4 regions of the Polaromonas sp. P1_G1 genome follow, and region 2 is predicted to be linked to each of the others. Evidence: predicted binding sites of a transcription regulator. Region 2 holds the regulator's gene; each other region holds the start of a gene.

Region 1 (4,320 bases), on a different contig from region 2:
GGTTTCGGCCATCTTGTTCTTGTTGGAGAGGCTGGCGTCAATCCATTTGCCGGCCTCGATGATGGCGGCGGTGACGGCGCGCGCGGTGTTGGGGTATTTCTTGACGAAGTCGGCGGTGGTGCCCAGCACTTTTTCAGGGTGGTCCTTCCAGACGTCCTGGGTGGTGACGGCGGTCACGCCTATGCCGTCGATGATGGCGCGGTGGCCCCAGGGCTCGCCCACGCAGAAGCCGTCCATATTGCCCACGCGCATATTGGCCACCATCTGCGGCGGCGGCACGGTGATGACCTTGGCGTCCTTCATCGGGTTGATGCCGTTTGCGGCCAGCCAGTAGTACAGCCACATGGCGTGCGTGCCGGTGGGAAAGGTCTGGGCGAAGGTGTATTCGCGCTTGTCGCTGGCCATGAGCTTGGCCAGGCCCGCGCCGTCGACAGCGCCCTTGTCGGCGAGCTTCTTCGACAGCGTGATGGCCTGGCCGTTGTTGTTGAGTGTCATCAGCACGGCCATGTCCTTCTTGGGGCCGGCCGTGCCCATGTGCACGCCGTAGACCAGGCCGTAAAGCACATGGGCGAAGTCCAGTTCACCGTTGACCAGCTTGTCGCGCACGCCGGCCCAGCTGGCTTCCTTGGTCGGGATGATCTTGACGCCGTATTTCTGGTCTATGCCCAGCACCGAGGCCATCACCACCGAGGCGCAGTCGGTCAGGGGGATGAAGCCGATCTTGACTTCCTTTTTCTCGGGCGCGTCCGATCCCTGTGCATACACGGCGGCGCGCAGGGCGGGGTTGATGCCCACGGCGCCCACGGCCGCGGCCTGCAGCACGGTGCGGCGTGTCAGCGAAGATTTCAGCAGTTCAGTCATGTGTCGGCTCCAGGTAAAAAAAGCAAAAGACAAAACAAAAAAGGCGCTCGACCCGGGCAGCCACGTCAAACGTGATGCAGGGTGCGAACGCCTTTGTTCCTTGGGGCACCACACACTTCGCCGTTGAAGTGCTGTGCCGGATGGCCATCATTGACCAGTGCCTAGGGCATTGCAAAAGCTGTGCCAGGGTTGGCCAGCGTTGCCAAAAGAGTTGTTCTTGAGAGTGGAGATGCCAGGGAAGTCTTCTTGTGCTTGCAATCACACACTCCCTGAAAAAAACCTCACATGGGCGAAGCGCCGCGATGTGGATGCCGATGGTGCACCTGATTTGTGCGCTGCACCAATTGAGGGTGGTCGGTCGGCCCGGCGAGCGAATCAGCCCAGCAGGTCCAGGGCGTCCAGCATGCGCTGGGCCACGTCACCCAGCCGCAGGCCCTTGTCCATGGCGGCCTTGCGCAGCTTTTCGTAGGCGGCCTGCTCCGAGAGTCCCTGGCGCTGCATCAGCATGCCCTTGGCCCGGTCTATGACCTTGCGCTCATGCAGCTCGGTTTTGGCGTGCGCCAGTTCCTTGCGCAAGCCCTGCTCGTGCTCAAAGCGCGCCATGGCCACGTCCAGGATGGGACGGATGCGGTCCGGGGACAGGCCGGCCACCACATAGGCCGACACCCCGGCGGCGACGGCGTCCTTGACGTGGCTGGTGTCGTTGTCATTGGTGAACAGTACGATGGGCCGCCGGGCGTCCCGCGTCGCCATCACCACATGCTCCAGGGAGTCGCGGGCTTCACTTTCGGCGTCCACGATGATCATGTCGGGCTGCAGCTGCGCCAGGCGTTCATCCAGGAAGGTGTCGGCTGGGAGCACCGCGACGATGTTGTAACCGTTTTCCAGCAGGCCGATGCGCAGCTGGCGCGAGCGCTCGGCCAGTTCCCGCGCATGGGCGTCATCGGACACGGACTCCAGCAGGTCCGGGGCGATGATGACAAGGCGCAGGGATTGGGACGGTGTCATGGAGCCGTAAGTGCAAGAAACGTGCCCCCACGGTCGCGCACTTCGTGTCGCTCCCTGCCCCCCGAGGGGGCCGCTCGCCTGTGGCCCGGCAAAGCCGGTTCCACGGCTCATGTTGGGTTGAAGAGTTCAGTGGGCACAACCAATGAGGGGCTTACCAATGAGGGGCTTATTTCACCAGTAGGGGCCGCGGGACTGGCTTTGCCAGACCGCAGGCGCCGCCCCCTCGAGGGGGGAACAGGCTACACGCAGTGAGCCTGGACGGGGGAGGGTGATTCTTCCAAACCTTACACTCGAAAGATGAGAGTTCTTGGAATCGAATCGAGTTGTGATGAAACCGGTGTGGCGCTGGTGGATGCCAGTGGCAGCGCTGTGCCGCGCTTGCTGTCGCACGCGCTGTTCAGCCAGATCGACATGCACCAGGCCTATGGCGGTGTGGTACCTGAGCTGGCGAGCCGGGACCATATCCGGCGTGTTTTGCCTTTGACACACCAGGTGATGGCCGAGGCGGGCAGCAGCCTGGCACAGGTCGACGTGGTGGCTTACACGCGCGGGCCTGGGCTGGCTGGGGCGCTGCTGGTGGGCGCGGGCGTGGCCTGTTCGCTGGCGGCGGCGCTGGGCAAGCCGGCCATGGGCGTGCACCACCTGGAAGGGCATTTGCTATCGCCTTTCCTGAGCGCTGACCCGCCTGAATTTCCTTTTGTGGCCTTGCTGGTCTCCGGCGGGCACACGCAGCTGATGCGGGTGGACCGCGTGGGCAGCTACGAATTGCTGGGTGAAACGATTGACGACGCGGCCGGCGAGGCCTTTGACAAGTCGGCCAAGCTCATGGGCCTGCCTTACCCGGGCGGCCCGCACCTGTCGAAGCTGGCCGAGGGGGGCGACGGCGCGGCTTTCAAGCTGCCGCGGCCTTTGCTGCACAGCGGCGACCTCGATTTTTCCTTTGCCGGGCTGAAGACCGCCGTGCTGACGCAAGCCAAAAAACTGGGGCCGGACCTGGAAAGCCGCAAGGCCGACCTGGCGGCGGCCACGCAGGCGGCCATCGTCGAAGTGCTGGTCAAAAAATCACTGGCCGCCATGGCGCAAACCGGGCTGAAACGGTTGGTCGTGGCGGGAGGTGTAGGGGCTAATGCGCTGCTGCGAAGCCAGCTCAATGCCGTGTGCAAGCAGCGCGGCATTCGGGTGCATTACCCCGAGCTGCATTTGTGCACCGACAACGGTGCCATGATTGCCCTGGCCGCGGGCATGCGCTTGCAAGCCGGGCTGGAAACACTTCTGCGCAGCTACACCTTTGACGTGAAGCCGCGCTGGAACCTGGCCGAATTGCAGGCCGAGCCGGCCTGAGCCGATCGCCTGCTTTGAGACGCTCCTGATTACTGGATATCGAGGTGCGTCACGTTGCTGACGGGGACCTTCTTGGCCAGCGTCAACGTCAGCACACCGTTTTCCAGCTTGGCGCTGCTGTTGGCAGTGTCGATTTCCAGCGGGAAGCGCCATGCGGCCTTGACCTTGCGGGGTGCATCTTCCTTGCTGGACACACGGACCACGTCGCCTTCGATGCCGATGTCCAGATGTTCGCGGGCCAGGCCGGGGACGTCGAGCTGCAGGCTGTAGGCCTTCTCAAGGTCTTCCACGCTGGCAGCCTTGGCGGCGCCGGTGTCGGAGAGCGAGCTGAAGGTGTCATTGAGGAATTTTTCGAGTGCGCCGTTGCTCACGACGGGTGCATAGTGGCGATGAAAGGCGCGAGCGGGGCGGTTGGCGAGAGAGTAAAACATGGCGATTCCTTGATGGGTTAACAAGGGGCGTTTTCCCCTTACACTGCGCGGCGTTCAGCGTGATTGCCGCATGCACACCAGTTAGGTGTGCTGCCGTTTTATTCAAGCGAAATCAAGCGAAAACAGGGATCTATTTTTTTATGCACAAACACTTGAAACGCCTGTTCACGGCCCTATGTCTCTGCGCTTGCGTGGGGGCGGGTGCGCAAACCGCCGGCCAGCCACCGGTACGCATCGCGCTCATCGAAAGCCTGTCGGGCGCCTTCGCCAATACCGGCGAAGCGGTGTTCCGCAACCTGGTCTGGGCGACGGAGCGCGTCAACGCGCGCGGCGGCGTCAAGCCCGCCGGCGGGCCGCGCAACCTGGTGGTCGAGCGCTACGACAGCAAGGGCCAGAACGAAGAGGCGCTGGCGGCCTTGCGCTCGGCGATCGACGATGGCGTGACCATCATCGCGCAGGGCAATTCGTCGGCCATCGCGGCGGTGCTGATCGACGCCATCAACAAGCACAACGAGCGCGAGCCGAAAAAGCGCGTGCTGTTCCTGAATTATTCGGCGGTCGACCCCATTCTGACGAACGAAAAATGCAGCTACTGGCATTTCCGTTTTGACGCGCACGCCGACATGCGCATGGCGGCGCTCATGGACGTGCTCAAGGACGACAAGGCGCTCAAAAGCAT
Region 2 (2,395 bases):
TTCTTTCAGTGGCGCATCGCCCTTGTCTTCGCGCCAGCCGCGTTTGAAGAGCGGTTCGCCCGAGGTGTCGATGTAAATCGTGACGGTGTCGGTCGTCAGGTGCACATAGACGCGCACGTCGGGCCAGCGCGTGTCGACGCTGGGCCGCACGTCGTCGAACTTGGCGCGGAAGCGGTCGGCGATGGCGTCCTTGATCTTCAGCGCCGCGAAGTTCAGGCTCTGCAGCGGGCTGTGCTGGGCGGTGATCTCAACCTTGAAGGTCTGCTTGGGCGTGAACCAGATTTCCCAGGCCACGTTGGCGGCGGCGTTGTAAAGGTCTTGTTCACTGCGGTACTGGTTGTGCTGCAACTCGATCAGCACGCGCTGGGCCAGGCGGCTGTGCAGGTTGAGCTGCAGCGCGTCGCGCCAGGAAGCCTGCAACTGCACGCCGGCGCGCCAGGCCTTGCCCTGGATGCCGGTGACGCGCTGCACCTCGGTGGCCAGCAAGGCCTCGACGCCGGCGGCGCACGGTAAAAACAATTGGAGCTGGTTCATGTCGGACTCTTCAAAAGGGCTGCTGGAAATTCGATTATCGGGATGCAGGGCAAGGCGCACGGAGCGCAGGAACCGGAATGCACTTGGGTGCATGAGGATTCCGAGCACCGCGCAACGCCGCCATGCGCCCGAGAATCGGATTTACAGTGATTTGCGTAAATTAGCCGGCGCGATGCGCAAAGCCTCTCGGTACTTGGCCACGGTGCGGCGCGCGCATTCGATGCCCTGCTCCTTGAGCATTTCGGAAATCTGGTTGTCGCTGAGCGGCTTTTTCAGGCTCTCGGAGGAGACGAACTGCTTGATCAGCGCGCGCACGGCGGTGCTGGAAGCGTTGCCGCCGGTTTCGGTGCCCAGCGCGGAGCCGAAGAAGTATTTGAGCTCAAAAGTGCCGAAGGGCGTGCCCATGTACTTGGCGGTGGTCACGCGCGAAATCGTAGACTCATGCAGGCCCAGTTCGTCGGCGATCTCGCGCAGCACCAGCGGGCGCATGGCGAGTTCGCCGTGCGTGAAGAAGTTTTTCTGCCGCTCGACGATGGCSSTGCTCACGCGCAGGATGGTGTCAAACCGCTGCTGGATGTTCTTGATGAACCAGCGCGCCTCCTGCAGACGCTGCTGCAGCGCCTGGCCGCCCTGGCCCTTGTGCTGCTTGAGGGCGTTGGCGTAGATGTCGTGCACGCGCAGGCGCGGCATTACGTCGCCGTTGAGCGAGACCTTGAACCCCCGGCCCGACTTCACGACGATGACGTCGGGCACGATCAGGTTGCGCTCCACGTTCACGAAGCGGCGGCCGGGTTTGGGGTCGAGCCGGCCTATCACGGCAATCGCACCCCGGACGGCGGCTTCGGTGAATCCGCACAGGTGCGACAGGCGCTTCAGGTCGCGCTTGGCCAGCAGTTCCATGGGTTGCTTGCACATGGCGATGGCGGCGCGGGTCTCTTCGCAGTCTTTGCAGTCCAGCAGCTGCAGGCCCAGGCATTCGGCCAGGTTGCGCGCGCCCACGCCGGCCGGCTCCATGTGGTGCAGCAGCTTGAGCGCCATGGCAAAACGCTGCTCGAGGTCCTCAGCCTGTTCCAGGTCGTCCCCGGCCAGGCCCGCCGCGAGCGAGGCCAGGCTGTCTTCGAGGTAGCCGTCGTCGTTGAGCGACTCGATCAGGAAATGCAGGGCCGCGCGGTCTTCCTCGGACAGGCGCAGGCCCAGCGACTGGCGGTGCAAATGGTCTTGCAGCGACTCGTGGGCGCCCGTCAGGTCGGAGGCCTCGGTGTCGCCCTCGTCATTGTTGTTCTTGCGGGCCGGCGCATCACTGCCCCATTCGCTGTCGTCGGGCGTGGTCTCCACCGTGCCGTCGCCTTCCCAGCTTTCCTCGAGCTTGGGTTCGGCGCTGACTTCGGCTTCGCCTGCGGCTGAAATGCCAGCGTCCTCAGTGCCGCCGCTCGGCGACTCCGCCGCGGATTCAAACTCGCGGCTGTCCTGGCTGACCGGCGTGTTGAGGTGCTCCAGGCCGAACTCCTCGCGCACCGCGGTCTCTTCCGCCACCTCGAGAAACGGGTTTTCGTCGAGCATCTGCTCGACTTCCTGGCTCAGCTCGAGCGTCGACAGCTGCAGCAGCCGTATCGACTGCTGCAGCTGGGGCGTCAGCGCAAGGTGCTGCGAGACGCGGAGCGAGAGGCCCTGCTTCATGTCAAGGAGCTTTGATCGAAGCGCAGAAAAAGTGCGAGCAGGGGCCGCGGAACTGGCTTTGCCAGGCCGCAGGCGCCGCCCCCTCGGGGGGGAGGGAGCTACACGAAGTGAGCGACAACAGGGGGAGTGTCATCCTACATCTTGAAGTGTTCACCGAGGTACACGCGTCGCACATCGGCGTTGT
Region 3 (2,642 bases), on a different contig from region 2:
CGTTGTTTGAGCCGAAGGCGAGTTTAGCGAGACCCCGTCTGGACCGAGCACCGCAGGTTGCCCGTAGCGAAGCGGAGGGACGCGGCAACCAGGGTCGCCTTTTCTTTTGCTTACTTTTCTTTTGGCGAAGCAAAAGAAAAGTGAGTAGCCGCCGGGCTACCCCCGGCCAGCAAGCCTAAGCAAAGAGCAGAGAAAACAGAGAGCGCGCAAGCCGGAGCAAGACCCGGCCAAAGAACCTTAGCTCTCGTTATGCTCCAGACTAACCCTCTTCCGAGTCCCAGCCGAAACATCATAAGTATTGAAACTGCTCATCATCCGGCCATAAAGATGCAAACTCACCGCCCGAGGGCGCTTCAGGGGAACACCAGTCACATGGATGTGGTCGGGATTCGGCACAAAGCTGGTCACCGCGCCGCGCCCCAGAAGGATGACGCCACCACGCACAAGGTTGATGCCCTCATCGGTGTTGCGGTCCACTGACAGGCGCACATAACTCCGTTCCTCCAGCACGCCTTCGAGCACACCGACCACGCCCCAGCTTCCGTGGTCGTGCACCGGCGTCCACTGGCCGGGCGACCAGACCAGGGTGTAGAGGGACAGGCTGGCATCGGGCGCGCTGTAGACCAGGTTGCGGGCGTAATGGTCCGGGTCGCTGCGGTAGTGTTGCGGCTCCAGGAAAGTCGCGGCCTGGTCTATCAGCTCCAGCATCCGCGGCGCGAGCGCCAGCACACAGTCGGCGGGATCCATGCGGCGCTGCGTCTGCTCGACGGCGCTGGAGATGAAGTGATCGAGGGCGGAGGTGGCCATATTGTTTGTGTTTCTTGTCAGGCGTATCAACGAATGGGCGATGGCTGGACCGGAACCAGCTTGCGCACCACCCTTTGGGGGGAAGCACGAAATATACCAGCGGCCTTGCGCACGTTAAACTTCACCCATGACCTGGAACGCGACGCTCGCCCTCGACTACACGCACCAGGCCGGCAAGACAATTGCCCACTTCCGCCACAGCGGGCCGCTGCGCATCCTGCAAAGCCTCTACCCCGAAGGCGACGCGATCTGCCACAACGTCATCGTGCACCCGCCCGGCGGCCTGGTCGGCGGCGACACGCTGGAGCTGGCCTTCAGCGCCGCGCCCGGCACGCACGGCCTCATCACCACACCCGGCGCCACGCGTTTTTACCGCTCCACCGGCGAGCCCGCGCTGCAAAACACCCGGCTCACGCTGGCCGCCGGTGCGCGCATGGAATGGCTGCCGCTTGAAGCCATCTGCTACAGCGGCTGCCTCGCCGAGAACCGCCTGACGATGGCGCTCGCGCCCGGCGCCGAACTGATGGGCTGGGACGTCACCGCGCTGGGCCTGCCCGCCGCCGGCCAGCCCTTTGAAAACGGCAGCTTTCGCCAGCACATCGAGCTGCCCGGCGTCTGGCTGGAGCGCGCGCGGCTGGACGCGAACGACAAACTGCTGATGGACAGCCCCGTCGGCCTGGCGGGCCGGCGCTGCATGGCCACGCTGTTTTTTGTGGCCGGCAGCAAGCTCGAGCGCAAGCGCCGTGAACTCGCGCTGGACTGCGCGCGCGAAGTCCTGCAGGCCCACTCCCTGGCTTCCAGCGCCGGTGCCACCAGCCCCGACGCGCAGGTCATTGTGGTGCGCGTGCTTGCGCCGGTGGTCGAACCCGCCATGGCCTTGCTCAGGCAGGTGTGGCAGGCCTGGCGCAAGGAGATGTGGCAACTGGCGCCGTCGACACCAAGGCTCTGGTCGACCTGAAGCGCCGCGCCCGTCGAAGGTTGAACAAGCCGGGCTGTATATAAAAACATCAAAAGCATCAAATCCGCACCCCTGGGGCGGATGCGCGCCCTATGAGAGACCCGTCCTACATGGGAATGGGCATAGGGCACGGACGGCCCGGAGCTTTTCCTTTCACGCCGCCGGCCGGGCCCGGCCCAGACTCCATTCATCGACATCCGTCGAGTTCGATCAAGGAGTTTGACCATGATTTCATCCCGGAATTTCCGCTTGGCCCAAAGCGCCGCCATCTTTGGTGTCGCCGCCCTGCTCTCCCTGGGCGCCACGGCACAAATCGCTTCCGGCACCACAGGCATCGACGCCACCGGCGATGCCAAGAGCGAGATGAACGCCTGCCTGACCGGGCGCACACAGCAGGACCGCCAGACCTGCATGACCGAAGTCCGTAACGCCAACGCCGCCAAACGCGCCGGCAAGGTGGACAACGCCAATGCCGACTTCAAGAACAATGCCCTCAAACGCTGCGACGTCTTCAAGGGCGAAGACCTGATCGCCTGCCAGGCCCGCATCGTCGGCTACGGCAAAGCGGACGGCAGCGTCGCCAGCGGCGGTGTGGTCCGCCAGGTAGAGACCGTCGTCGTCCCGGCCGGCGCCACCAACGTGCGCGTACAGCCGCAGACCTCAACCGACAACATTGTGGTGATCCCGGCGCCCGCCGCCGCGCCATCGCAATAACAGTTGCCACTCGCTCCGCCGGGGTTTGATGAAAACCCCGGATGAAGCAGAAGCAAAGGTGGGCCGCATTGCGGCCCACTTCTTTTGTGTGCCGCAATGCTGTTGGGGAGTGGGTCTTTAGGCCGGTTCTTGCTCCGGCTTGCGCGTTCTCTGCTGAGGGTGG
Region 4 (18,981 bases), on a different contig from region 2:
CGCCCTTTTTCAAGCAGGGGCCGTCGGCGCTGTCCAAGCTGATGTTCTTCAGCGCCTTGTCGTTGTTCCTGATGGTCGCTGACACCCGTTTTCGCATCACCCAGCCGGTGCGCGCCGTGCTGGCCACCGCGCTGTACCCGGTGCAATGGCTGGCGCTGCAGCCGGTGCGCGCCGTCCGCGGCAGCGGCGAGTACTTCACCACCCTGAACCAGGCCAAAACCGCCAGCGACGAAGCCGGCAAGAAGCTGGCGCTTCAATCGCTGCGCGCCGGCCAGGTCGAGCAGCTCCTCCAGGAAAACAACCGCCTGCGCAAGCTGCTGGGCCTGCGCGAGCAGCTCAACACACCGGTCATGGCCGCCGAGGTGCTGTATGACGCGGCCGACCCCTACACGCGCAAGGTGATCATCGACAAAGGCATGGCGCAGGGCGTGGACCTGGGCTCGCCGGTGCTGGACGAGTCCGGCGTGCTGGGGCAGGTCACGCGCGTACACCCCCTGGTCAGCGAAGTCACCCTGCTGGTGGACCGCGACCTGGCCATTCCCGTGCTCAACGTGCGCACCGGCGCGCGCAGCGTGGCCTATGGCGACCCCACGGTTTCCGGCAGCGGCCTGGAGCTGCGTTTCATGGGCAGCAATTCGGACGTGCAGCAGGGCGACCTGCTGACCACCAGCGGCGTGGACGGCGTCTACCCGGCCGGCCTGCCGGTGGCCAAGATCAGCCGCATCGAGCGGCGCGCCGAGTCGGCTTTCGCCAAGATTTTCTGCACGCCGCAAGCGCTGGTGACCGGCGCGCGGCACGTCATGGTGGTCAAGCCCGGCACGGGCCTGATCCCGCCGCGGCCCGAGCCCGACGCGCCTGAAGCCGCGCCCAAGAAGAAAGGGGCCGCTAAATGATCATGCGCTCCGGCCAGCAGCTGCTGCTGCCCGCCAACCCGGTGTTCATCTGGTGCAGCCTCATCGCGGCGCTGCTGCTGGACATGCTGCCCCTGGGCCGCGTGCCCTGGATGCCCGACTTCCTGGCGCTGGTGCTGGTGTTCTGGAACGTGCACCAGCCGCTGCGTGTGGGCATAGGCGTGGCCTTCATGTTCGGCCTGGGCATGGACGTGCACCAGTCCTCGCTGCTGGGCCAGCATGCGCTGTCGTACACGGCGCTGAGCTTTTTCGCCACCATGATCCACCGCCGCCTGCTCTGGTTCACCGTGCCTTCGCAGGCCCTGCAGGTGCTGCCGCTGTTCGCCATGGCACATGGCGTGGAGCTCGTGATCCGCATGATAGGCGGCGGAATTTTCCCCGGATGGGTCATGCTGCTGGCGCCCTTGATCGAGGCGCTGCTGTGGCCCGTCGTCAGTGTGCTGCTGCTGGTGCCGCAGCGGCGAGCGCCCGACCCTGATCAGAACAGACCACTGTAGATATGGCCCCCACGGTCGCTCACTTCGCGTGCTCCCGAGGCCTTGCAGGCCGCGGCTCGCGGGACGCTTCGCCTCTGTCGCCCGTCCAAGCCTGCGCAGGCAGGCTTGGAGCCGCGGGCTCCAGCCCCTCGGGGGCCGCTGCGCCTGCGGTCTGGCAAAGCCAGTCCCGCGGCCCCTGCTGGCCTGGGCGGCTCGCTTCGCATCGCCTTTGCTGTTCCGGGGTTAATCGCGCGTCTTGCGGGCACTTTGTGGCGGTTGTAGAGTCGCATCACCATGACTGAACTGCGGAATGTTGAAGCGGATTTGTCGCGGTTCCGCGCGCGGGTGCTGGTGGCCAGCTTGGTGGTGTTGTGCGCGTTTGCCTTGCTGGCGGCGCGGCTGGTGTACCTGCAGGTGTATCGCCACGCCGACCTGAACGAGCAGGCCGAGAGCAACCGCACGGCCATCGTGCCCATCGTGCCGAATCGCGGCCTGATCCTGGACCGCAACGGCATCGTGCTGGCGACCAACTATTCGGCCTACACGCTGGAGATCACGCCGTCCAAGGTCGCGAACCTCGAGGAAACCATTGCCGCGCTGGAAAAGGTGGTCGATATCCAGCTGCGCGACAAGCGGCGCTTCAAGCGCCTGCGCGAGGAGTCCAAGAATTTCGAGTCCCTGCCCATACGCACCCGGCTGACGGACGAGGAAGTGGCGCGTTTCGCGGCGCAGCGCTTTCGCTTTCCCGGCGTCGACATCAAGGCCAGGCTGTTTCGCAGCTATCCCTACGGCGAACTCGGCAGCCATGTGGTCGGCTACATAGGCCGCATCAACCAGGCCGAGAAGGAAAACATCGAGGGCAGCGACGACGAGGGCAACTACCGCGGCACCGACTACATCGGCAAGCTCGGTGTCGAGCAAAGCTTCGAGCAGCAGCTGCACGGCACCACCGGCGTCGAACAGGTGGAGACCTCGGCCGGCGGGCGCGCCGTGCGCAAGCTGGCCAGCAACCCGGCCACGCCCGGCAACACGGTGATGCTGTCGCTCGATATCCGCCTGCAGAAGCTGGTGGAAGACATGTTCGGCGACCGGCGCGGCGCGCTGGTGGCGCTGGACCCGAAAACCGGCGACGTGCTGGCTTTTGTCAGCAAGCCGACCTTCGATCCCAACCTCTTCGTCGACGGCATAGACACCGAGAGCTGGCAGGCGCTCAACGAGTCCATCGACAAGCCGCTGCTCAACCGCGCGCTGCGCGGCACCTACCCGCCGGGCTCGACCTACAAGCCCTTCATGGCCATGGCCGCGCTGCAGACCGGCAAGCGCTCGCCGACCTTCATCGTCAACGACAACGCTTCCTGGACCTTCGGCGGCCACACCTTCCGCAGCCACGGCGACATCGCGCTGGGCGCGGTCGACATGTACCGGTCCATCGTCAAGTCCAGCAATGTGTATTACTACTCGCTGGCCAATGAGCTCGGTGTGGACGCCATGCACGACTTCATGAAGCCGCTGGGCTTCGGCCAGATCACGGGTATCGACATCAACGGCGAGGTGCGCGGCGTGCTGCCCAGCCAGGAATGGAAGCGCAAGGCCTACAAGCGGCCCGAGCAGCAAAGGTGGTATCCCGGCGAAACGATTTCCCTGGGCATAGGGCAGGGCTACAACACCTTCACCATGCTGCAGCTGGCGCAGGCCACGGCGGCGCTGGCCAACGGCGGCGTCAAGCACAAGCCGCGCCTGGTCATCGGCACGCAGGACCCAGTCACGCGGGTGATGCACCCGCTGCAGGCCAGCCCGCCCGAGGACCTTGGCTACAAGCCGGAGAACGTGGCCATCGTGCGTAAGGCGCTGGTCGGTGTCACGCAGGAGGGCACCTCGGCGCGGGTGTTTGCCGGCGCGGGCTACCTCTCGGGCGGCAAGACCGGCACCGCCCAGGCGGTCACCATAGGCCAGAAAGACAAGTACAACGGCGCCAAGATGGAAGAGCACCAGCGCGACCATGCGGTGTACATGGCCTTCGCGCCGGCCGAAGATCCCAAGATCGCGCTGGCCGTGATCGTGGAAAACGCCGGCTGGGGCGCCGGCGTGGCCGCGCCCATCGCGCGCCGGGTATTTGACTACGTGCTGCTGGGCCAGTACCCCAGCGAAGAAGACATGGTGGCGGTGCAAAAAGGCCTGGCCGCCGCGCCCGTCGGCAAGCCGCGCCAGGCGGCCGAGATGGCCAGCCTGCTTTCAGCCCCGACCTCCGGGCCCACCACCGCCGCCGCAGCGGCGGCCGCCAAGGCCAAGGCGGCGGCCATCGCCGAAGCGCTCAGCAAGCTGGTCCCGCCCATGGCTGCGGCCGGCATCAATCCCGACTGAGCCCTGGCTCTCCCCTGGAAAACGACAGGCATAAAAAAAGCGCTGGGGTTACCAGCGCTTTTTGCAGCAGGGCATCTTGTGGAATGCCTTGCTGCCTATGTGTACTTCTAATGGCTCTCTCGTGTCTCCTCGGCTCCTCGCGTTGCGAGCAGCAAGGCTCGTCAGCAAGTCGTCCAATGTAGCCCGCGCACTGACATAGTGCATTGGGGGTTTCCCGCCCCCGGATTCCGCGGATGGGCGGCTGCGGCCCCTGGTGCGGCGTGCCACAGCATGGCGCCCGGCGTGCACCGCGTGTACGCATTTGCACTGAAAAGTGCCCAAATCTTCCCTATAAAGCGCTGGCATGACTTATGCCTGCTGCCTTCCGGTTGTTACCAATTGTTGGCTGACTGCAAGAAAGGCGGGCATGTATGCACCTGAAGAGCGTTATGGCGTGGGGCTTGTCGATCTGGATGGCCATGGCCTGCCAGCAGGCCATGGCGCAGGCGCCTGCCGCGCCGGCTGCCGCTCCCTCGGCGGCGGCTTCCGGCGTCGTTACCGAAGTTGCGGCGCCCGTCGCCGCTCCCGCGCCACCGCCGGCGGCTCTCGCGTCTGTGGCTGCGGCACTCGCCCCTGCCGCGCCGGCATCCGCGCCGCCGCCCGCAGCCTTGACCCGTCCCGGCCTGGTGGGGGCGGAGACCCTCAACGGCGCCGACACCGCCTGGATGATGACCTCCACCGCACTGGTGCTGCTCATGACGCTGCCGGGCATCGCCCTCTTTTACGGCGGCATGGTGCGCAAGAAGAGCGTGCTCAACGTCATGGCCTGCGTCGTCGCCATTTGCGCGGTGGTGAGTCTCCTGTGGTTCGCCGTGGGGTATTCGATCGCCTTTACGCCCGGCAGCAGCGCCTGGGGCCATTACTTCGGCGGCACCGAGCGCTTCTGGTTCGCCGGGCTGGATTACGTGAAGGACGCGCAGAAGGTCGCGGTCAGCCACGTCGCGCCCAACATCCCGGAATCGGTCTATGCGATGTTCCAGTTGACCTTCGCCATCATCACGGCGGCGCTGGTGGTCGGCTCCTTTGTCGAACGCATGCGCTTTTCCGCCATGCTGATCTTCATGTCGCTGTGGACGGTCATTGTGTATGCCCCCATCGCCCATTGGGTCTGGGAGCCCAACGGCTGGCTGGCCCGCATGGGCGCGCTGGATTTCGCCGGCGGCTCCGTGGTACACATCAATGCCGGCATCGCCGGACTGGTCTGCGCCTACGTGCTCGGCCCGCGCCACGGCTACGGCCGTGAGCCCTTCACGCCCTTCAACCTGGGCCTGACCATGGCCGGCGCCGGCATGCTGTGGGTGGGCTGGTTCGGCTTCAACGCCGGTTCCGCGGTGGCTTCCGACGGCCGGGCGGGCCTGGCCATGGCGGTCACGCACATCGCGGCCGCGGCCGGCGCGCTGTCGTGGATGGCGGCCGAGTGGGCGGTGCGCGGCCGGCCCTCGCTGCTGGGCCTGTGCTCGGGCCTGGTGGCCGGCCTGGTTGCGATCACGCCGGCGGCCGGTTTTGTCTCGCCGCGCGCGGCGCTGGTGTTCGGCGTGGCCGCGGGGCTGGCCTGCTACTGGGGCGCCACCGGCCTGAAGCGCCTGCTCAACGCCGACGACTCGCTGGACGTGTTCGGCGTGCATGGGGTGGGCGGCATCGTGGGCTCGCTGCTCACGGGCGTGTTCGCCAGCAAGGCGATTTCGGGCGCGGAAGGCAGTGTGCTGACGCAGGCCATAGGCGCGGGCGCGGTCATGCTGTACAGCCTGTTCATGACGGCGCTGGCCTTGTGGATCACCTCGCTGATCGTCAGCCTGCGCGTCAGCGAGGCCTCGGAGAGCGACGGCCTGGACATCACCCAGCATGCCGAACGCCTTGGCACCTGATGTGCCGGCATTCACTTTGAAGGACACAGACCATGCCTTCCAGCGAAAAAATCGCCATCGCCGCCCATCTCCACGTGTTGCTGCGCCGAAAGACCGGCCGGGTGACCGACACCGAGTGGATGGCCGGCAACCTTGAATACGCGGCCGAGATCGCCCGTTTTGCGCGCGAGAAGGCGGCCGAGGAGGGGCACCCCGACCTGGCTGTCTGGGCCGACAGGCTCGAGGAGATCATGGCCGTGCCCGACCCCAAGCCGCGCCTGCCGCTGGTCCAGATGGTGTCGGAGGCGGTGAAGGAGCGCGCCGCGCCCGTCATGGCGCCGCCGCCCCAGCCGGACCGCCAGAGCGCGCGCTCGATAGACACCGAGGAAGAGATCTACCCGGAGTCCGGTTTTATCGAATCCACCTTTGGCGCGATCTTCGGCGAAGAGGGCCAGCGCGAGCGCAGGCACCGCGACCCGAACGCGCCGCGTTATGTGAAGGGCCTGCGCTGAACTTGCCGCCGGCCCGGCCGGCTTATTGCGCCGGCTGTGCTTCCCGTGTGCGGTTCAGGCTGTGCGCCAGCATGTTGCGGGTGCGCGCGCGGATATTGGCGCTGGCTTCGTCCGCGAAGGCCGCCACATAGGGGTGGCCGACGTTGTCCGCCAGGATGCTGCGCCGCACCTGTTCCAGGCCGGCATCGCAGGCGGCCAGGGCCGTGTCGGCGAGCACAAAGACAGACCGGGCCGCATCGTCCTTCAGCGGCAGCAGGGCCTTGTCCGCGCAGCGCTGGTAGTCGTTGATGGCCGTCGCCACCGGCGCGCGGGCGATCGACAGCGGGTCATGGCTGGCCTTGGGCGCAGAGCCGCAGGCGGGCAGGGCCAGGAGCAGGGCGGTGATCAGCGGAAAGCAAGAGGGAAGCGGCTTCATGCGTCGCATTGTGTCATCGGCGCATGAACCCAGGCGGCAGGTGCCACGCCGCGGGGATGTAAGGAAAATCGATTAAGGGTAAGCACAACTGGCCTGCTGCAAACGCAAGCCTTAGCATGCAACTCAATAACCAAGGGGGAGCTTATGGCGCGCACTGCAATGACATCCACGGCATTGACCTTGGCCTTGGCGTCAAGCCTGCTGGGATCCAGTCCCGCGCAAGCCCAGGCCCAGGCCCAGGCCCAGGCCCAGGCCCAGGCCCAGGCCCCGGCTCAGCAACTGGTGCTGGGCATCAGCGAAGGCACTTCGGGCGGCCTGGACCATGCCCAGGTGATCGCCAAATACCAGGGCCTGGCCGAGGTGATAGGCCGGGCCATGAAAGCCAAGGTCAGCGTGGTGTTCGCGCGCGAATTCAAGCAGCTTGAAGAAGGCATGCAGACCGGCCGCTTCGACCTGGTGATGGCCCGCCCCAGCGACTACCCGGCGCGCGGCATGCGCGACTACGGCTACAGCTACATCGCCAGCACCAAGCCCGACGGGCAGTGTTTCATCATCGCGCCCAAGGGATCCGAGCTGAAGACGATCAACGACGTCAAGGGCAAGCGCATCGCCCTGCCCGAGCAGATCGCCTACATGTCCCGCTTCTGCGCCGCCGAGCTGCGCGACAAGGGCATCCTGGTAGACAAGGAAAACGTGCAGTTCGTGCGCGAACAGGCCGCCGTCGGCTTCTACCTGGACAACAAGTTCGCCGACGTGGGCGGCGTGGCCTCTTATTCAGGCATCGCCAAGAAGTGGGAAAAAGAAGGCGGCCGCATCCTGCACAAGAGCGTGGCGCAGCCCTACTTTCCGATGGTGGCCCATAAGCGCATCAAGCCCGAGCAGCTCAAGGCCATCCAGGAGGAGTTGCTGGCCCTGCCCGGCAGCGATGCCGGCAAGGACGTGCTCAAACGCATCGGGGTCGAACAGTTCGACACCACGTCCGAAGCTCGCATGCGCGATCTGCTCAAGTGGCTGAACATTTAGCCTAGCCAGGTCCAGTTTCCGGCGCGGCACCCAGTTGCCGCTGCTGTCTTCCTGGTCCGGCACGGGCCGCCGCCTTCCCTCGTCAACACCCTGCGCCGCGTGCCGGCGTCAGGCGGGCGGCTGGCCGAGCCCGCCCAAACCCTAGGGTTTTCACTGAAAAAAAGCAGTCTCGCTTCGTTGCATTAGTTATCATTCATAACCATAATCGACCTCACTGAAAACCTCCAAATGACCCAAAAACACCTCCAACTCGAAATGCGCGGCGACGTTGCCGTGATCCGCCTGGCACGCCCCGCCAAACGCAATGCGCTGGGCGACGCCCAGGTGCTGGCCCTGCGCGACCTGTTTGAAAACCTGCCCGCCGGCGCCCGCGCCGCCGTGCTGCACGGCGAAGGAGAGCACTTCTGCGCGGGGCTCGACCTGGGAGAACTCCAGGAACGCGACGCCAGCCAGGGCCTGCACCATTCGCGCATGTGGCACGCCGCGCTGGACCGCCTGCAGTACGGGCCCGTGCCGGTGATTGCGGCCCTGCACGGCGCCGTGGTCGGCGGCGGCCTGGAGCTGGCGAGTGCCTGCCACATCCGGGTGGCCGACGAGAGCACTTTTTACGCGTTGCCCGAAGGATCGCGCGGCATCTTCGTCGGCGGCGGCGGCGCGGTGCGCATCCCGCGCCTGATAGGCACTGCCCGCATGACCGACATGATGCTGACCGGCCGCGTCTACAACGCCCAGGACGGCGAGCGCATAGGCCTGGCGCAGTACCTGGTGCCGCAGGGGCAGGCGTTCGACAAGGCGCTCGAACTGGCGACCCGCGTGGCGACCAATGCGCCCCTGACCAACTATGCCCTGATGCATGCCTTGCCGCGCATTGCGGAACAGCCCGCGGACCAGGGCTTCTTTACCGAAGCGCTGATGGCGGCGATCGCGCAAAGCGCGCCCGAGGCCAAGGGTCGCGTGAGGGATTTCCTGGACGGCAAGGCCGCCAAGGTGAAAAAAGACTGAGCGGCGCCGGTGGGCCCGCGTGAGGGTCCGGCGCGAAAGAGACGAAAAGCCAAAGAGCCAAGAGCCAAAGAGCCGAAAAGACAAAGAGACAGAAGAGACAACACCATCATGAGCGCCCTCAAATTCCGCCCCCTGCGCTTTGGCGTGACCCGTGCCGTCCTGCGCGAAGGCGCACCCGGCGTCGGCTACCTGCGTGCCGACCAGGACCTGAAAGACTACCCCGCCCGCATCACCGACCGGCTGCAGCATTGGGCACAAGTCGCACCCGAACGCAGCTTCATGGCGCGGCGCGAAAAGCTCGCGGACGGCACGACGGGCGAATGGCGGCACCTCAGCTACGCCCAGGCCTGGGCGGCGGCCCGCAGCATCGCCCAGGGATTGCTGGACCGAGGCCTGAGCGCCGAGCGGCCCGTGGTGATACTTTCCGAAAACGGCCTGGAGCACGCGCAGCTGGCCCTGGGCTGCCTCGTGGCCGGCGTGCCCTTCGTGCCGGTGTCGCCGCCGTATTCGCTGGTCAGCCAGGATTACGACAAGCTGCGCCATGTGCTCAAGACCGTGACGCCGGGCCTGGTGTTTGCCGCCGACGCCGAACGTTATGCCAAGGCCATCCAGGCCGCGGTGGAGCCCGGCGTCGAGGTGGTGCTGGCCGCCGGGCAGATGGAGGGGCGCGCCAGCACGCGGTTCGCGGACCTGGCCGCCACACTGGCGACGGCCGCAGTGGACCGCGCCATGCAGGCCACCGGGCCGGACACCATCGTGAAATTCCTGTTCACCAGCGGCTCGACCAAGATGCCCAAGGCGGTGATCAACACCCAGCGCATGTGGTGCGCCAACCAGCAGCAGATGGCGCAGTCCATGCCGGTGCTGCAGGAAGAACCGCTGGTGCTGGTCGACTGGCTGCCGTGGAACCACACCTTCGGCGGCAACCACAACTTCGGCATGGTGCTGTTCCACGGCGGAACGCTTTACATCGACGACGGCAAGCCCACGCCAGCGCTGATGCACGAGACCCTGCGCAACCTGCGCGAGATCGCTCCCACGGTGTACTTCAACGTGCCGACCGGCTTTGAGGCCATCGCCTTGGCCATGAAGACGGACGCGCAGCTGCGGCGCCAGCTGCTGTCGCGCGTGAAGATGTTTTTCTACGCCGGCGCCGCGCTGGCGCAGTCTGTCTGGGACAGCCTCTACGAGTCGCAGGAAAAGGAAATCGGGGAGCGCATCGTCATGGTGACCGGCCTGGGCATGACCGAGTCCGCGCCCTTTGCCATCTTCGTGACCAGCCCCGAGGTGAAGTCCGGCGACCTGGGCGTGCCCACACCCGGCATGGAGCTCAAGCTGGTCGACATGCAGGGCAAAACCGAGGTGCGCTACAAAGGCCCCAACGTCTCTCCCGGCTACTGGCGCGCGCCGCAGGACACGGCGCAGGCCTACGATGAAGAGGGTTTCTTTTGCACCGGCGACGCCGTGAAGTGGATAGACGACGCGGACATCCACCGGGGCCTGAAGTTCGACGGCCGCATCGCCGAGGACTTCAAGCTCGCCACCGGAACCTTCGTCAGCGTCGGGCCCCTGCGCGCGAAGATTGTCGCGGCCGGTACGCCCTATGTGCAGGATGCGGTGCTCACCGGCATCAACCTCAAGGAAGTCGGTGCGCTGGTATTCCCGACGCAGGCCGTGCGCGCGCTGGCCGGGTTGCCGCCCGATGCACCCTGGCGGGAAGTGCTCGACAGCGCGCCGGTGCTGGCGCATTTCCAGGAGATGCTGGACCAGCTCGCGCTCTGCGCCACCGGCAGCGCCAGCTGCATCGCGCGCCTGCACCTGATGCATGAGCCGCCCTCCTTCGACAAGGGCGAGGTCACCGACAAAGGCTCCATCAACCAGCGAGCCGTCCTCACGCAGCGCGCGGCGCTGGTGGAGGCCTTGCACGGCGACACCGCCCATCCCGTCCTGAAACCGCGCGCGCGCTGACGCCAGGCCCGCGGACACCCCACACCTCCCTAGACACAGCAGGATTTGCATGCAGCACAAAGGATTTTTCTCCGCCTTCCAGGACGTCTGGATGCTTGACGGCGTCAGAACGCCCATGGTCGACTACTGCGGTGCCATCGGCCACGTGTCGCCCACCGACCTCGGCATCAAGGCCGCGCGCGCCGTGCTGCAGCGCTCGGGCGTCAGCGCCGGCCACATCGACTCGGTGATCGCCGGCAACATGGCCCCGGGCGACTTCGAACAATTCATGCTGCCGCGCCACATCGGCCTGTACGCCGGGGTGCCCGTGGAGGTGCCGGCCATCATGGTGCAGCGCATCTGCGGCACCGGTTTCGAACTGTTCAGGCAAGCCGGCGAGCAGATCCAGAGCGGCGCGGCCAGCGTGGCGCTGGTCGTCGGCGCCGAAAGCATGACGCGCAACCCGATCGCCGCCTTCGAGCACCGCACCGGCTTCAAGCTGGGCGCGCCGGTCGGCTTCAAGGACTTCATGTGGGAAGCCCTCAAGGACTCGGCCGCCGGCATCGACATGATCCAGACCGCGGAAAACCTTGCGAAGAAATACGGCATCACGCGAGAAGCGGTCGATGAATTTGCCTCCAGCTCGTTTGCGAAAGCGGTGGCGGCTCGGGAGGCAGGGTTTCACGCCGGTGAAATTGTGCCGGTGGTCACCGAGGCGTTCGAGCTTCCCGGCTATGCCGCGCGCGGCATACGCCTGCAGGGCAAGGTCATGGAAGTCGCGCAGGACACCCACGCGCGGCTGTCCCCCGTCGAGGTACTGGCCAAACTCAGGGCGGTCCATGCCGGCGGGGTGCAGACCGGCGGCAACAGCGCGGCGCTGGTGGACGCGGCCGCGGCCGCCGTGGTGGCCTCCGGCGCCTATGTGAAAGCGCAGGGCGGCAAACCGTTGGCGCGTGTGGTGGCCGCAGCGGTGGTCGGTGTGCCGCCCGAGATCATGGGCATAGGCCCGGCCCCCGCGATCCGCCTGCTGCTGGAGCGCTGCGGCCTGACGCTGGACCAGATCGGCCGTTTTGAAATCAACGAAGCCCAGGGCGCGCAGACACTGGCGGTGGCCCGCGAGCTGGAACTGGACCTGGGCAAGCTCAACGTCAACGGCGGCGCCATCGCCATGGGCCATCCGCTAGCGGTCACCGGTGTGCGCCTCACCATCACCGTCGCGCGGGAAATGCAGCGGGCGGGCGTGCGCTACGGCATCGCATCCGCCTGCGTGGGCGGCGGCCAGGGCATTGCCCTGCTGCTTGAAAACCCGGAGGCGGCATGAGCCTTCCCCGACAGATTTCTGGAACCCTGACATGAACATTCAAGGACTCGCGGCATTGGTGACAGGCGGCGGCTCGGGGCTGGGCGAAGCTACCGCCCGGGAATTGGCACGCCTGGGCGGCAAGGTCGCCGTGCTGGACATCAACCTGGCCAATGCGGAAAAAGTCGCCGACAGCATTCGCGCGGCCCATGGCGCCGACGCCGCGCTGGCCTGCCACTGCGACATCACCGACAGCGCCAGCATGCAGGCCGCGCTGGACAAGGCCGCCGCCGCGCACGGCCCGGCGCGCATCCTGATGAACATTGCCGGCATAGGCTCCGCCAAGCGCATCGTGGCCAAGGACGGCAGCCCTGCGCCGCTAGAGGACTTTGCCAGGGTGGTCAACATCAACCTGGTCGGCAGCTACAACGCGAGCCGCCTGTTCGCAGCCGCTTGCGCCAAACTGCCCCCGCTGGAGGACGGCCAGCGCGGCGTCATGATGTTTACCGCGTCGGTCGCCGCCTTCGACGGCCAGGTCGGGCAGCAGGCCTACAGCGCTTCCAAGGCCGGGCTGGCCGGCATGACGCTGCCCATGGCGCGCGACCTCGCGCAGCACGGCATCCGCGTCTGCACGGTGGCGCCCGGGCTGTTCGCCACGCCCTTGATGGCGCAATTGCCCGAAGCGGTGCAGGCTTCGCTGGCCGCCAGCATTCCCTTTCCGCCGCGCCTGGGCAAGCCCGAAGAGTTCGCGCAGCTCGCCGTGCACATCGTCAACAACGACCACCTGAACGGCGAAGTGATCCGCCTGGACGGTGCGCTGCGCATGGCGCCGAGGTGAGCCGCATGGAAAAAACCGTGGTCTATGAAGTGAAGGTCGCGTTCGGCGACTGCGATCCCGCGGGGATCGTGTTTTTCCCCAACTTCTCGCGCTGGATGGACGCCGCCTCGCTGAATTTTTTCGCCGCCTGCGGCGTGCCGCCCTGGCGGGAACTGGTCAAGACCACCGGCATCATCGGTACGCCCCTGCTGGAGATCAACACCCGCTTCAGCCTGCCCGCCACCTACGGCGAAACCCTGAGCATCCACACCAGCGTGCAGGAGTGGCGGGACAAGGTCTTTTTGCAGAAACACGTGATCCGGCGCGGTGAGGACCTGATCTGCGAGGGCCTGGAAACCCGCGCCTTCTGCATACGCCACCCCGACAAACCCGAACGCATGAAGGCCATTGCCGTGCCCCCCGACATCCGCAGCCAATGCAGTTGAGCGGGCGCAGCTGACGCGCCCGGGCTGCCCGGCGCTTTTTCGCGGATTTTGCTTTTCGACCCGTGGACTTAACTACTACAAGGAGACATCTCATGCAAACACGTCGTCATTTCGTACAGGCCGCCGCGGCGCTCTCGGCGGCCGCCCTCGCGCCTTTCCCGGCCCTGGCGCGGGCGCTCGAGCAGGTCAAGATCCTCTATGGCTTTCCGGCCGGCAGCGCCGGCGACATCTGCGCGCGCCGTGTGGGCGACCGTTTCGGCGGCACCGCCTATTCCAAAAACAACGGCATCGTCGAAACCAAGACCGGCGCCGGCGGGCGTATCGCGCTGGAGTTGCTCAAGACGGCGCCGGCGGACGGCTCTGTGCTGGCGATGACGCCGTTCTCCTGCCTGTCGCTGTACCCGCACATCTACAAAAAGCTGTCCTACGACCCCTCGGATTTCGTCGCGGTGGGGACCGCCTCCATGATCCACCACGGGCTGGCCGTCGGCCCGCTGGTGCCGGCCTCGGTCAAGACCGTGCATGACTTTCTCGGCTGGGCCCGGGCCAATCCAAAGGATGCCAGCTACGGCTCGCCCGCCGCCGGGTCGACCCCGCACTTCATCGGCGCCTTGCTGGGCCTGAACAATCAGGTGGAGCTCAAGCATGTGCCCTACCGCGGCTCGGTGCCCGGCGTGACCGACGTGGTCGGCGGCCAGCTCGCCGCGATGGTCACGCCCCACGGCGATTTCATCCCCAACCACAAGGCCGGCAAGCTGCGCATCCTGGCCACCTCGGGGAAGCAGCGCTCGCCCTTCGTGCCTGAAGTGCCGACCTTCGCCGAGCAAGGTTTTGCCGACCTGACGGTGGAGGAGTGGTTCGGTTTCTACGCACCCGCCAAAACGCCGGCCGACATGGTGGCCGCGGCCAACGCCGCCATCAATGCCGCCATCCGCGACAAATCCGTCATCGATTCGCTCACGGTAGTCGGGCTGATTCCCTACGGCGGCACCGCGGACGACATGGCGTTCAGCCAGAAGCGCGAGTTCGATCGCTGGGGCCCGCTGATCAAAAAAGTCGGCTTCACCGCGGAATCCTGATGCAGAGATGGAGGGCCGGCCCTGGCGGGCCGGTCCGGGCGGCATTGGCATAATCGGGGTTAGGAGCCTGGGCGGTAGAAGGCATCAAAGCGAAAAGCGGGCCCAGCGAGGACAGTTTTTGCCGGATTTGCAGACTCATAGCCGTAGCTGTGGGGCAAAAAGCCGGTGAAAAATGGACCGCTGCGCTCGCTTTGCAGCCGATGCTCCTTCTGCCGCCCAGGCTCCTAGTCTGGCCGCATGCCTGTGCCAGCAGCGTTGCCAGATAACGAAAGCGCCCTGATCCCTTATGCCCGCGTCGCCCAAACCCGCTCCCGCGGTAGAGGAGGTTGATACCTCCTATCTCGAAACCTTGATGGGCTACAACGCCACGCGCGCCTCCCTCAAGGTCATTGAATTGTTCAGCCGGCGCATGGCGGTCTACGACCTCAGGCATGTGGATTTCTCGATCCTGTCGCTGATCATGCACAACCCCGGCATCACCTCGCGCCAGCTGTGCGGCGCGCTGAGCATCCTGCCGCCCAACCTCGTCGGGAAAATCGTCGCGCTGGAAAAGCGCGAGCTGGTGCACCGCAGGCCGCACCCACAGGACGGCCGCGCCGTGGGGCTTTACCTGACCGATGCGGGCCAGGCCTTGATGCGGGATGCGGAAGGCACCGCCGTCAGCCTTGAAACAGAGGCGACCCAGCGCCTGAGCCCGGCGGAAAAGAAGACGCTGATGCGCCTTCTGCAAAAAATCTACCGCTGAACCGCATCGGGCACCGGCAGCTCTTGCTCAGATTCCGGCCTGGATCCAGGCCGCCGCTTTCTCGGCGATCATCAGCGTCGGCGAGTTGGTGTTACCGCTTGTGATCAGCGGCATCACGCCGGCATCGACCACGCGCAGGCCGCGAATGCCGCGCACCCTGAGGTGCGAATCCACCACCGCCATCGGGTCATCGTCGCGTCCCATCTTCGTCGTGCCCACCGGGTGGAAGATGGTGGTGGCGATGTCGCCCGCCAGCCGCGTGAGTTCCTCGTCGGTCTGGAACTGCACACCGGGTTTGTACTCCTCGGGCTGGTATTTGGCCAGTGCGCTCTGGCCCACGATCTTGCGCGTCACGCGTAGCGAATCGGCCGCCACCTTGCGGTCTTCCGCCGTGCTCAGGTAGTTGGGCGCAATCGCCGGCGCATCCTCGAAGCGGCCGCTCTTGATGTGCACCGTGCCCCGGCTGGTCGGGTTGAGGTTGCAGACGCTGGCGGTGAAGGCGTTGAAGCCGTGCAGCGGCTCGCCGAAAGCTTCCAGCGACAGCGGCTGCACGTGGTACTCGATGTTGGGATAGGGCTGGTCGGGTGAGCTGCGCGTGAACGCACCCAGCTGCGACGGCGCCATGCTCATGGGCCCGGTCTGGCGCAGTGCGTACTCCAGCCCGATGCGAGCCTTGCCCCAGAGCGAATTGGCCATGGTGTTGAGCGACAGGCCCCAGCGTTTGTCGCCCTGCACCTTGTAGACCGAGCGGATCTGCAGGTGGTCCTGCAGGTTGGCGCCCACGCCGGGCAGGTCCTGCAGCACCGGGATGCCGTGCTGCTGCAGCAGGGCGGCCGGGCCTATGCCCGAGAGCTGCAGGATTTGCGGCGAGCCTATGCTGCCCGCGCACAGGATGACCTCTCCCATGTGGCCGGAGTCGCGCGTCGAATGCGCGGTTACGCGCTCATCGCCCGCCCACACTTCAACGCCTGTGCAGCGCTGGCTGCCGTCCGGCTGCGGCGTGACCACCAGCTTGCAGACCTGGGCGTTGTTCCAGAGTTCAAAGTTGGGGCGTGCATAACAGGCGGGCCGCAAAAAGGCTTTGGCGGTGTTCCAGCGCCAGCCGTTCTTCTGGTTGACTTCAAAGTAGCCCACGCCTTCGTTGTCGCCGCGGTTGAAGTCGCTGGTGGCCGGTATGCCGGCCTGCTGCGCGGCTTCGGCGAATGCGTCCAGGATGTCCCAGCGCAGGCGCTGCTTTTCCACGCGCCACTCGCCGCCGGAGTTGTGATGGCGCAGCAGCTTCTGGTAGGGCTGGCTCTTGTCCTGCATCAGCTCGGGCGCCGTTCCGCGCGCGCCGTGCATCGCGTCGGCGCCCTTGTGGTGGTCTTCGTGCAGCTTGAAATGCGGCAGGGAGTTTTCCCAGCGCCAGGCCATGTCTCCGGTCAGCTGCGCCCACTGGTCGTAGTCGCGCGCCTGGCCGCGCATGTAGATCATGCCGTTGATGCTGGAGCAGCCGCCCAGGGTCTTGCCGCGCGGGTAGCGCAGCGCCCGGCCGTTGAGGCCGGCGTCGGGCTCGGTGTTGTAAAGCCAGTCGGTGCGCGGGTTGCCTATGCAGTACAGGTAGCCCACCGGGATGTGAATCCAGTGGTAGTCGTCCTTGCGGCCTGCCTCGATCAGCAGCACCCGCTTGGACGCGTCGGCACTCAGGCGGTTGGCCAGCAGGCAGCCCGCCGTGCCGGCGCCGATGATGATGTAGTCAAAAACCTGGCTTTCGTCTTGCATGGGTGTCTTGTCTCTTTGTTCTAGGCGGTGTTTTTCGCGGAAGCCGGGTTGGCGGCAGCGGCCGAAACACGCTGCGTGGCCCCATCCTGCCAGCCCAGCCTAACGCGGGGCTGACCGCCGCAGCATGGCCGATTGTGGCAAAAGCCGGGCTGCGGCGCGGAGGGGATTACCCGCTGCAGGCCGCACGGCGTGGGATTCTGGCCGCCCTCCAGGTCTGGTGTAGGACCAGGGCGACAGCGCAAGGAGCGCGGTCGGCAATGGTGTTTTCAGCAGTTACCATGCAACTTTGTGTTTCGTACATTGCAAACTGCCGGTTCGCGCCTGGCTTGACTGAATGCTTATGGAAGACTCTACGCCCCGCATCGAACAGCAGGACACGCCGCAAGGCCGGCTGTTTGTCGTGCAAGGTGCGTGGACGGCCGCCGGCCTCACCGGTGAGCACGTGTGGGAAGCGCTGACCGTGCAGCTCCAGGGATTCGGTGACGCCTCCTCTTCTCAGTCCGGCTGGAATCTTGAACAGGTCGGCAAACTCGACCACCTGGGCGCGCAGGTGCTCTGGAACCACTGGGGCCGCAACTGGCCGGCGCAGCTGCAGGTTGAGCCCAACCAGCGAGCCGTGCTGGAGACGGTCGCCAAATTCAGCACCGACCCGCCCAAACCCCGAAAAACCGACTGGAGCGAACCCTTCATCCTGCTGGGCATCCGCGTGCTGCGGCTGCTGGATCACCTCAAGGGCCTGGTGCGCCTGATCGGGCAGCTGCTGCTGGACATCATTCGCCTGGTGCGGCGCCCGCATGAAGGCCCCTGGCGCGACCTCTCGGGTCACTTGTTCCATATCGGCGCCACCGCGCTGCCGATCACCGCGCTGGTGGGCTTCCTGATCGGTGTGGTGCTGGCCTACCTGATCTCGCAGCAATTGCGCCAGTTCGGCGCCGACGCCTTTATCGTCAACATCCTGGGCATCTCGCTGATCCGCGAACTCGGTCCGGTGCTGGCCGCCATCCTGATCGCCGGTCGCAGCGGCTCGGCCATCACCGCGCAGATCGGCGTGATGCGCGTCACCGAGGAGCTCGATGCCATGCGCGTCATGGGCATCCCGCGCGGCTTTCGCCTGGTCATGCCGCGCGCGCTGGCATTGGCGGTGGTGATGCCGCTGATCAGCGTCTGGACCACCATCGCCGCCTTGCTGGGCGGCATGCTGGCGGCCGACATTTCGATGGATGTCACACCGGCCTACTTCATCAATTCGCTGCCGGCCGCGGTCGACGTGGCCAACCTTTCGCTGGCCACGGCCAAGTCGGTGGTGTTCGGCGTGCTGATCGCGCTGATCGGCTGTCACTACGGCCTGCGCGTCAAGCCCAATACCGAAAGTCTGGGGCAGGGGACCACGGCCTCAGTGGTGACTTCCATCACCGTCGTGATCCTGGTCGATGCTCTGTTCGCCGTTCTCTTTAAAAGTGTCGGCATATGACTGGAGCCCCCACGTTCGCCCACTGCGTGTGGCTCTCTGCCCCCCGAGGGGGCCGCCCGCCTGCGGCCTGGCAAAGCCAGTTCCGCGGCTCATGCTGGCCTTCTGCCGACTCGCTTCGCATCGTTTCTGGGGCGGTTTTCCATGACTGATCCCATCGTCGACATCAAAAAGCTCTGGACCGTGTTCCCCAACGGCGAGAAGAAGGCCGTGGTGCACAAGGACCTGGACCTCAGCGTGCAGCGCGGCGAGGTGCTGTCCCTGGTCGGCGGTTCGGGAACCGGCAAGACCGTGCTGCTGCGCCAGATGCTGGGGCTGGAGAAGCCGACCCAAGGCGAGATCACCGTGCTGGGCCGGCCGGCGGCCGAGCTCGGCAAGCAGGGCGCGGCCAGCCGCGTCGGCATGCTGTTTCAGCAGGGGGCGCTGTTCTCGGCCTTCACCGTGCTGGAGAACATCGCCTTTCCGCTGCGCGAACTCAAGACTTTGCCGCGCGCGCTGGTCTACGAGGCGGCCATGGTCAAGCTGCAGATGGTGGGGCTGGGCCCTGACGCGGCCGACAAGCTGCCCAGCGACCTCTCGGGCGGCATGGTCAAGCGGGTGGCGCTGGCGCGCGCCCTGATCATGGACCCGCCGCTGCTGCTGCTTGACGAGCCCACCGCCGGCCTGGACCCGGAAAGCTCCGACAGCTTCGTCTCGCTGCTGCGCTCGCTGCACCGTGACATGGAACTCACGGTGGTGATGGTGACGCACGACCTGGACACGTTGTTCGAGCTCAGCACGCGCATCGCGGTGCTGGCCGAGCAGAAGGTCATTGTCAACGACGTGCCCAAGGAGG

What was found. Region 2 encodes sigma-54, which starts transcription at its own class of promoters, with help from an activator protein. Its sites were predicted from a motif close to TGGCANGNAANCTGCTTT; they were not measured.
Region 1: AC1D1Y_RS25445 (ANTAR domain-containing response regulator) is a predicted target of sigma-54. The motif match lies at 1,879-1,896, and genes of this name have one in related genera.
Region 3: AC1D1Y_RS25820 (urease accessory protein UreD) is a predicted target of sigma-54. The motif match lies at 853-870, and genes of this name have one in related genera.
Region 4: AC1D1Y_RS10260 (ammonium transporter) is a predicted target of sigma-54. The motif match lies at 4,088-4,105, and genes of this name have one in related genera.

The regions. Positions count from the first base shown of each region.
Region 1 is NZ_JBFUBU010000086.1:3,555-7,874, forward strand. Features, by position in the region: gene AC1D1Y_RS25440 (CmpA/NrtA family ABC transporter substrate-binding protein) at 1-861, opposite strand, end outside; gene AC1D1Y_RS25445 (ANTAR domain-containing response regulator) at 1,237-1,869, opposite strand; gene tsaD (tRNA (adenosine(37)-N6)-threonylcarbamoyltransferase complex transferase subunit TsaD) at 2,167-3,210, shown strand; gene AC1D1Y_RS25455 (Hsp20 family protein) at 3,240-3,641, opposite strand; partial or broken gene AC1D1Y_RS25460 (ABC transporter substrate-binding protein) at 3,782-4,320, shown strand, end outside.
Region 2 is NZ_JBFUBU010000037.1:18,964-21,358, forward strand. Features, by position in the region: gene AC1D1Y_RS18255 (THUMP domain-containing class I SAM-dependent RNA methyltransferase) at 1-534, opposite strand, end outside; gene AC1D1Y_RS18260 (RNA polymerase factor sigma-54) at 676-2,211, opposite strand; gene lptB (LPS export ABC transporter ATP-binding protein) at 2,346-2,395, opposite strand, start outside.
Region 3 is NZ_JBFUBU010000103.1:112-2,753, reverse strand. Features, by position in the region: gene AC1D1Y_RS25825 (cysteine dioxygenase family protein) at 238-807, opposite strand; gene AC1D1Y_RS25820 (urease accessory protein UreD) at 935-1,765, shown strand; gene AC1D1Y_RS25815 (hypothetical protein) at 1,991-2,479, shown strand.
Region 4 is NZ_JBFUBU010000016.1:45,534-64,514, forward strand. Features, by position in the region: gene mreC (rod shape-determining protein MreC) at 1-893, shown strand, start outside; gene mreD (rod shape-determining protein MreD) at 890-1,408, shown strand; gene mrdA (penicillin-binding protein 2) at 1,682-3,748, shown strand; gene AC1D1Y_RS10260 (ammonium transporter) at 4,177-5,652, shown strand; gene AC1D1Y_RS10265 (hypothetical protein) at 5,685-6,143, shown strand; gene AC1D1Y_RS10270 (hypothetical protein) at 6,166-6,558, opposite strand; gene AC1D1Y_RS10275 (phosphate/phosphite/phosphonate ABC transporter substrate-binding protein) at 6,739-7,581, shown strand; gene AC1D1Y_RS10280 (crotonase/enoyl-CoA hydratase family protein) at 7,810-8,583, shown strand; gene AC1D1Y_RS10285 (feruloyl-CoA synthase) at 8,692-10,551, shown strand; gene AC1D1Y_RS10290 (thiolase family protein) at 10,601-11,851, shown strand; gene AC1D1Y_RS10295 (SDR family NAD(P)-dependent oxidoreductase) at 11,883-12,668, shown strand; gene AC1D1Y_RS10300 (acyl-CoA thioesterase) at 12,674-13,093, shown strand; gene AC1D1Y_RS10305 (Bug family tripartite tricarboxylate transporter substrate binding protein) at 13,186-14,172, shown strand; gene AC1D1Y_RS10310 (MarR family winged helix-turn-helix transcriptional regulator) at 14,459-14,917, shown strand; gene AC1D1Y_RS10315 (GMC family oxidoreductase) at 14,945-16,678, opposite strand; gene AC1D1Y_RS10320 (MlaE family ABC transporter permease) at 17,019-18,149, shown strand; gene AC1D1Y_RS10325 (ABC transporter ATP-binding protein) at 18,291-18,981, shown strand, end outside.